DNA from 2 places in the Streptomyces sp. NPDC033845 genome. Region 1 is predicted to be linked to the other one. Evidence: riboswitches for the same ligand, from Rfam matches in the RefSeq annotation. Region 1 holds a riboswitch; the other holds the start of a gene.

Region 1 (3,685 bases):
CTGACGAGGACTCAGACCCGGCCCAGTCGCCGCGCCTCCGCCCCGGTCACCGGGTCCCCGGCCCGTACGCCGTGCAGGACGTGGGCGAGGACCTCGGCGCCGCGGACCACGCGCGGGCCCGGCCGGTTGAAGTACGCGGGACCGTCCAGGACCCACACCTCCCCGGCCCGTACGGCGGGCAGCTCCGCCCAGCCCGGCAGCCCGGTCAGGAGCCCGATCTCCGACAGGGTCCGCCCGGGCGGGAAGCCGCACGGCAGGACGAGGACCACGTCCGGGCGTGCGGCCCGCACCGCATCCCAGGTCATGGGCCTGGTGTGTTCGCCGGGCGCGGCCAGGAGGGCCTCGCCGCCCGCGGCGGCGATCTGCTCCGGGACCCAGTGGCCGGCCGGCCACAGCGGGTCCAGCCATTCCACGGCGACCACCCGCGGCCGGTCCCGGCCGGCGGTGAGCCGGCGGACCTCGTCCAGCCGCCCCCGCAGTTCGGTGCGCCGCCGCTCGGCCCGCTCCCGCACCCCGAGCAGGTCCCCCACGGTGACCAGGCAGTCCAGTACGTCGTCCAGGGTCTTCGGTTCCAGGCTCAGCACCCGGGGTCCGGTGTCCATGACCCGCACGGCCCGGGAGACGGCCCGGTAGGACACCGCGCAGACCTCGCACAGGTCCTGGGTGAGCAGCACGTCCGGCGCGAGCGCGGCGAGGGCCTCCGTGTCCAGGGTGTAGAGGGAGGACCCGGAGTGGGCGGCCCCGCCGACCGCCTCGGAGATCTCCCGGCTGCTGAGTTCGTCCGGGTCGAACCCGGCGCGGGTGATGACGGGGACGGAGGCGACCTCGGCGGGTGGCCAGTCGCATTCGTGGGTGCGTCCGACCAGGTCACGGGCGAGTCCGAGGTCCGCCACGAGGTCCGTGGCCGCCGGGAGCAGCGAGACGATGCGCATCCCTTGAGGGTAGGCGCGGCATGGCGCGAGGGCGGACGCGCGGCATGTCCCGAGGCAGGCACGTGGCCGGAGGCCCTGGACTTACTAGGACGTCCAACTATATGTTCGTGGCACAAGGTCCGCGGTGCAGGGAAGCCGGTGAGAAACCGGCACGGTCCCGCCACTGTGACCGGGGAGTGTGCTGCCATCCACACGCCACTGACGAGGTCTGTCGGGAAGGCGGGCGGCACGCGGGGATCCGGGAGTCAGGATACCGGCCGCGGATTGTTCCGTGTTGTCCACGAGGATGGAGCAGACACGCATGGCACCGGTTTGTACCCACGACCCTGGTGATCCGGCGGAGCGCACCCCCACCACTTCCGTGCGCTCGTAGTTCCCACGGCCTTCCGCAGCGGCGCACCCCCATCCGGGTGCCGTCCGCCGGCTCGCCGTGCCATCCCCGGATCCCACCTGACGAGAGCAGGCACCCATGGTCCGTGAACTCACCCACTTCATCGGCGGAAAGCACACCCCCGGCACCTCCGGGCTCTACGCCGACGTGTACGACCCGAACACCGGTACCGTCCAGGCCCGCGTCCCCCTGGCAGGACGGGCCGACACCGAAGCCGCCATCGCCAACGCCCAGGAGGCGCAGGCGGAATGGGGCCAGTGGAACCCGCAGCGGCGGGCCCGGGTCCTGCTCCGCTTCCTCCAACTCGTCGAGGGAGAGCGGGAGGACCTGGCCCGACTGCTCTCCTCCGAGCACGGGAAGACTGTCGCCGACGCCCACGGGGACCTCCAACGAGGCCTGGAAGTCGTCGAGTTCGCCGCCGGCATTCCGCACCTCCTCAAGGGGGAGTTCACCGACAACGCGGGCACCGGCATCGACGTGCACTCACTGCGGGTCCCGCTCGGCGTCGTCGCCGGCATCACCCCCTTCAACTTCCCCGCCATGATCCCCCTCTGGCAGGCCGCACCCGCCCTGGCCTGCGGAAACGCGTTCGTCCTCAAACCCTCCGAACGCGATCCCTCCGTACCGCTGCGCCTCGCCGAACTGTTCCTGGAGGCCGGCCTCCCGCCCGGCGTCCTCAATGTCGTCAACGGTGGCAAGGAATCCGTCGACACCCTCCTGGAGGACCCGCGGGTCCAGGCCCTCGGGTTCGTCGGCTCGACCCCGATCGCCGCGCACATCTACGCCACCGCCGCCGCCCACGGCAAACGCGCCCAGTGCTTCGGCGGCGCCAAGAACCACATGATCGTGATGCCGGACGCCGACCTCGACCAGGCCGTCGACGCCCTCATCGGCGCAGGCTACGGCTCGGCCGGCGAGCGCTGCATGGCCATCGCCGTCGCCGTACCCGTGGGCGAGGAGACGGCCGACCGGCTCGTCGCCGCCCTCAAGGAGCGCATCGCCACCCTCAGGATCGGCCGCTCCGACGACCCCGAGGCAGACTTCGGCCCCCTGGTCAGCCGGGACGCCCTCGACCGGGTCCGCCGCTACGTGGACATCGGCGCGGGCGAAGGGGCCGAACTCGTCGTCGACGGCCGCGGATTCACCCTCGAAGGCCACGAGAACGGCTACTTCGCCGGCGCCACCCTCTTCGACCGCGTCTCCCCGCAGATGCGCATCTACCGCGAGGAGATCTTCGGCCCCGTCCTGTCCGTGGTCCGCGCCGCCGACTTCGAGGAAGCGCTGCGCCTGCCCACCGAGCACCCCTACGGCAACGGCGTGGCCATCTTCACCCGCGACGGGGACACCGCCCGCGAGTTCACCCGCCGGGTGGGCGCCGGCATGGTCGGCGTCAACGTGCCCATCCCCGTCCCCGTCGCCTACCACACCTTCGGAGGCTGGAAGCGGTCGGGCTTCGGCGACCTCAACCAGCACGGCCCCGACTCCATCCGCTTCCACACCCGCACCAAGACCGTCACCTCGCGCTGGCCCTCCGGGGTCAAGGAGGGCGCGAGCTTCACCATCCCCACGATGGGGTGACCGAAGTGACCACCACCCTCACCGAGGACCAACTGGCCCTGGCCGAGGTCACCCTCGACTTCGCCCAGGAGCAGCTGGCCCCCCACGCGGTCCTCTGGGACCAGACCAAGCACTTCCCCGTCGACGTGCTCCGCCGGGCCGCCGCGCTCGGCCTCGGCGGGGTCTACGTCCGCGAGGAACACGGCGGTTCGGGCCTCTCCCGCAGCGACGGCGTCCTCGTCTTCGAGACCCTCGCCACCGGCTGCCCCTCCATCGCCGCCTACCTCTCCATCCACAACATGGTCGCCTGGATGATCGACCGCTACGGCGACCCCGCACAGCGCGCCCGCTGGCTCCCCGGCCTCTGCTCGGCCGAGACCCTGGGCAGCTACTGCCTCACCGAACCCGGAGCCGGCTCCGACGCCGCCGCGCTGCGCACCCGGGCCGAACGCCAGGGCGACCACTACGTACTGAGCGGGGTCAAGCAGTTCATCTCCGGCGCCGGAGATGCCGGGGTCTACGTGGTCATGGCCCGGACCGGCGACCCCGGCCCTGCCGGAATCACCGCGTTCGTGGTCGAACGCGAGGACCCCGGAGTGTCCTTCGGCCCCAACGAACAGAAGATGGGCTGGAACGCCCAGCCCACCCGCCAGGTGATCCTCGACGGCGTCCGGATCCCCGCCGACCGGAGACTCGGCACCGAGGGCGAAGGCTTCCGCATCGCCATGAACGGCCTCAACGGCGGCCGCCTCGGCATCGCCGCCTGCTCCCTCGGCGGGGCGCAGAGCGCCCTCGACCGGTCGTT
Region 2 (3,685 bases), on a different contig from region 1:
CCAGCCGGAGCTCACCGGCGTCCGGCCGCAGACCGCCGCTCAGCAGCCGCATCAGCGTGGTCTTGCCGCTGCCGTTGCGGCCCAGCAGGGCCAGCGAACGGCCCTCGGCGATACCGAAGTCCACCCCGGACAGCACCCGCGGCCCGTCCTCGTACGCGTAGCCCGCGCCCGACAGTTCCACCAACGGCCTCACGGCCACATCCCTTCCAGATACGGGCCGAGCACCAGGGCCGGCACCACCACCGCCGTCAGCAGCCCCGCCGACGCGGCCAGGAACCGCCAGGACACCCGGGCCTCGGGCACCAGCACCCGCAGGGTGCCGTCGTAGCCGCGCCCGGCCAGCCCGGCCTGGAGCCGGCCCGCCCGGTCGAAGGCCCGGACGAAGGCGGTCGCGGCCAGCCCGGCCAGCGAACGCCAGGCCGCGGCCCGGCCGGTGTGCCCCAGCCGGGCCGCCTGCGCCTGCCGGATCCGCGCCACCGAGTCCAGCAGCAGGAAACCGATCCGGTACATCACCAGGGCCACGTCCACCACCGGCGCCGGCACCCCGGCCCGCACCAGACGCGGCAGCACGTCCGAGACCGGGGTGGTGAACGCGAACAGCAGCACTCCGAGCGAGGCCGCCGAGGTCCGCAGCAGCAGCTCCACCGCGTGCCGGGGCCCGTCCGGGGCGAGCCCGACCCAGCCGGCGGGGCCGCCCACCGCGAACAGCAGCGGCAGCGCCCCGGTCACACAGAAACCCAGCGGGATCCGGAAGGCCCGCCACAGCTGTCGGCCGGGCACCCCGGCGGGACCCAGCAGGACCGCCAGGGTGGCCGCGGCCACCAGCGGCCCGCCGGGCCAGGGCGGCAGGCACACGGCGGTGACCGTCAGCCCCAGCCCCAGCAGGGCCTTCTCCGCCGGATGGCGGTGCCGCCAGCGGCTGCGGTGCGCCGCCGCGTCGATCGGCAGCACGGACTCAGGCCTCCGCGCGGTCCGCCGGGGCCGCCGCTGCCGCCGCCGCGGCCTGGCGGCGGCCCTTGCGCACACCGAAGTAGTACGCGAGCACCCCCGCGCCGAGCGCCGCCTGCAAGGCGAACAGCGCCGACTCGACCTCCCCGGACGGCGGTTCGTACAGCGGCGAGAACCAGGGCTCGTAGTCCGGCTTCAGCTCGGTGATCGCCGCCTCCGCCTGGGCGTCCGCCCCGGCGAACGGCTCCTCCTTGTGGTCGCCCATTCCCAGCGCGAGCGGGAGCACGGCCAGCGCCGCCACCAGGAGCAGCAGCAGCGTGTTGATCTTCGCGTTCTTCGACATCAGACCGCCGCCTCCGTCTTGGACCCGGTGATCCGGGCCACGCCCAACCGGACCAGGTCGGACTTGCTGGACTGCATCAGCAGCCGCATCACCAGCACGGTCAGCAGGCCCTCGCTGACCGCGAGGGGGATCTGGGTGACCGCGAAGATCCCGCCGAACTTGGCGAGCGCCCCGGCGAAGCCGCTTCCCGGGTCCGGGAAGGCCATCGCCAGCTGCACGCTGGTCACGCAGTAGGTGACCAGATCGGCGAAGAAGGCGCCGAAGAGCACCGACACCATCAGCGGGGCGTCGGTCCTGCGCAGCAGCCGGTAGACGGCGTAGCCCGCCCACGGTCCGGCAATGGCCATGGAGAAGACGTTGGCGCCCAGGGTGGTCAGTCCGCCGTGGGCCAGCAGCAGCGCCTGGAAGAGCAGGGTGATCGTGCCCAGCACCGCCATGATCGGCGGCCGGAACAGGATCGCGCCCAGCCCGGTCCCGGTGGGATGCGAGCAACTGCCCGTCACCGAAGGGATCTTCAGGGCGGACAGGACGAAAGTGAACGCTCCGGACGCCCCGAGCAGCAGGGTGCTCTCCGGGTTCGCCTTGACCTCACGGGTCAGCGCGCGAACGCCGTGGACGACGAACGGAGCGGACGCGGCGCCCCAGGCGACCGCGTGCAAGGGGGGCAGGAAGCCCTCGGCTATATGCATGAGTGGGGGAGACCTCTCCAACACCTCGTGGATGGACAACGCGCCCCGGCCGGTCTCCTGGCTCACGGGTTGCCGCCCTGACTCCGCCTTCCCGGGCGGCTCACGGTCCCCCGCGGCCGCCCAGTGGCTTCCCGCAGGAGTGGAGCCGGACTTCCCGATCACAGTGGCGAGGGCCGCACCGGTTTCCCACCGGTTTCCCGAACACCAAGGCCAGCCGACCCTAGTCGGTTTGTCCGCGGCCCTCGCGGGCAGGGTCGACTTCGCCCGAACCCCCCCAGCAGCCGACCGGGAGCAGCCCATGGCAGCGAAGATCCTCATCGTCACCGGCGATGCGGCGGAGTCGCTCGAAGTCCTCTACCCCTACCAGCGGTTGCGCGAGGAAGGGTACGAGGTGCACATCGCGGCACCCTCCGTGAAGAAGCTCCGCTTCGTCGTCCACGACTTCGAGGAGGGCTTCGACACCTACACGGAGAAGCCCGGCTACACCTGGCCGGCCGACGTGGCCTTCGCCGATGTGGACCCCGGGCAGTACGCCGCCCTGGTGATCCCCGGCGGCCGGGCCCCCGAGTACCTGCGCAACGACCCGGAGGTGCGGCGGATCGTCGCCGCCTTCACCGGGGCGGACAAGCCGCTGGCGCAGATCTGCCACGGCCCGCTGATCACCGCGGCCGCCGGGGGCCTGGACGGCCGCCGGGTGACCGCCTACCCGGCCCTGGAGCCCGATATGAAGGGGGCCGGGGCCGCCTTCGAGGACTCCGAGGCCGTGGTCGACGGCACCCTGGTCTCGTCCCGCGCCTGGCCCGACCACTCGGCCTGGATGCGGGAGTTCCTCACCGTCCTCCGCGCCAAGGCTCCGCTCGGCGGCTAGGTCAGCGCGCGGCCTTGGCGCCCGCGACGAAGGCGACGAAGGCGGCGAAGGCGGCGTCCGGGAAGACGAGCGCGGCCAGGGTGAACGGGGCGATCTGGATGGTCACCTCAGGACGTGCGGCCATGGCCGCCAGGTGCGCCAACTGGCGGTCCATGGCGTCCGCACCGCCCATCGGCCGACGGATGGCGCTCTCGTCCATCACCACGTGTACCAGCGGCAGCCCGAGATCCGGCCGGCCCATCTCCTGGAGCACGGCCACGGCATGCGCATCGTCGCGGCGCTGGCCACGGTTCAGCAGGTGTTCGGGTGCTTGATGTCCAGGACGAAGCGTTCGGGGGAGTGCAGGGTGAACGACGTGTACTCGGGCCTGGTGGTGAAGGCGGCGCCGAAGGTCACGTAGCCCTCGTAGTCGCCGGTCAGGGCGATGCCCTTCAGCTTGGGCAGCTGGAGCTTCTTGAGCTTGGGTCCCTTGTAGACGGACTGGCCGGCGTCGTTGTGGGCGGCGGCCGGGTTCAGGCGGATCTCCAGGAAGTGCGTGCCGGGCAGCGGGACGGGCTTTCCGGAGCCGTCGTAGACGAGCTTGGAGACGCGGCGGACGGTGGCCTGGGGCACGTAGCCCTTGATGTCGACGACGAGCCGGTCGAAGGTGCAGTGGGTTCCCCAGCGGGCGTTGACCACCTGCGGGGTCTGGGTGCGGGCCGCCGCGGGCCCGGTGGTGGCGGCCGGTGTCGCGGCCGCGGCCGGGGCGGCGAGGGCCAGTCCGGCGGTGAGAAGGACGCCCGTGGCGAGGGCCACGAGCCGCTGACGACGCGCATGGAACATGGCGTCCCCCGATTT

What was found. A riboswitch is a leader RNA that binds a small molecule or an ion and turns the genes downstream of it on or off. The one in region 1 is predicted to bind cobalamin.
Positions count from the first base shown of each region.
Region 2: another riboswitch for cobalamin. It lies ahead of ACZ50K_RS07485 (energy-coupling factor ABC transporter permease); the one in region 1 lies ahead of ACZ50K_RS14980 (CoA-acylating methylmalonate-semialdehyde dehydrogenase).

Region 1 is NZ_JBVIRI010000006.1:53,542-57,226, forward strand. Features, by position in the region: gene ACZ50K_RS14970 (short-chain fatty acyl-CoA regulator family protein) at 1-4, shown strand, start outside; gene ACZ50K_RS14975 (ABC transporter substrate-binding protein) at 12-932, opposite strand; cobalamin riboswitch at 1,038-1,208, shown strand; gene ACZ50K_RS14980 (CoA-acylating methylmalonate-semialdehyde dehydrogenase) at 1,402-2,901, shown strand; gene ACZ50K_RS14985 (acyl-CoA dehydrogenase family protein) at 2,907-3,685, shown strand, end outside.
Region 2 is NZ_JBVIRI010000003.1:93,871-97,555, reverse strand. Features, by position in the region: gene ACZ50K_RS07500 (energy-coupling factor ABC transporter ATP-binding protein) at 1-199, opposite strand, end outside; gene cbiQ (cobalt ECF transporter T component CbiQ) at 190-951, opposite strand; gene ACZ50K_RS07490 (energy-coupling factor ABC transporter substrate-binding protein) at 956-1,291, opposite strand; gene ACZ50K_RS07485 (energy-coupling factor ABC transporter permease) at 1,291-1,980, opposite strand; cobalamin riboswitch at 2,011-2,204, opposite strand; gene ACZ50K_RS07480 (DJ-1/PfpI family protein) at 2,279-2,848, shown strand; gene ACZ50K_RS07475 (Scr1 family TA system antitoxin-like transcriptional regulator) at 2,850-3,107, opposite strand; gene ACZ50K_RS07470 (AMIN-like domain-containing (lipo)protein) at 3,140-3,670, opposite strand.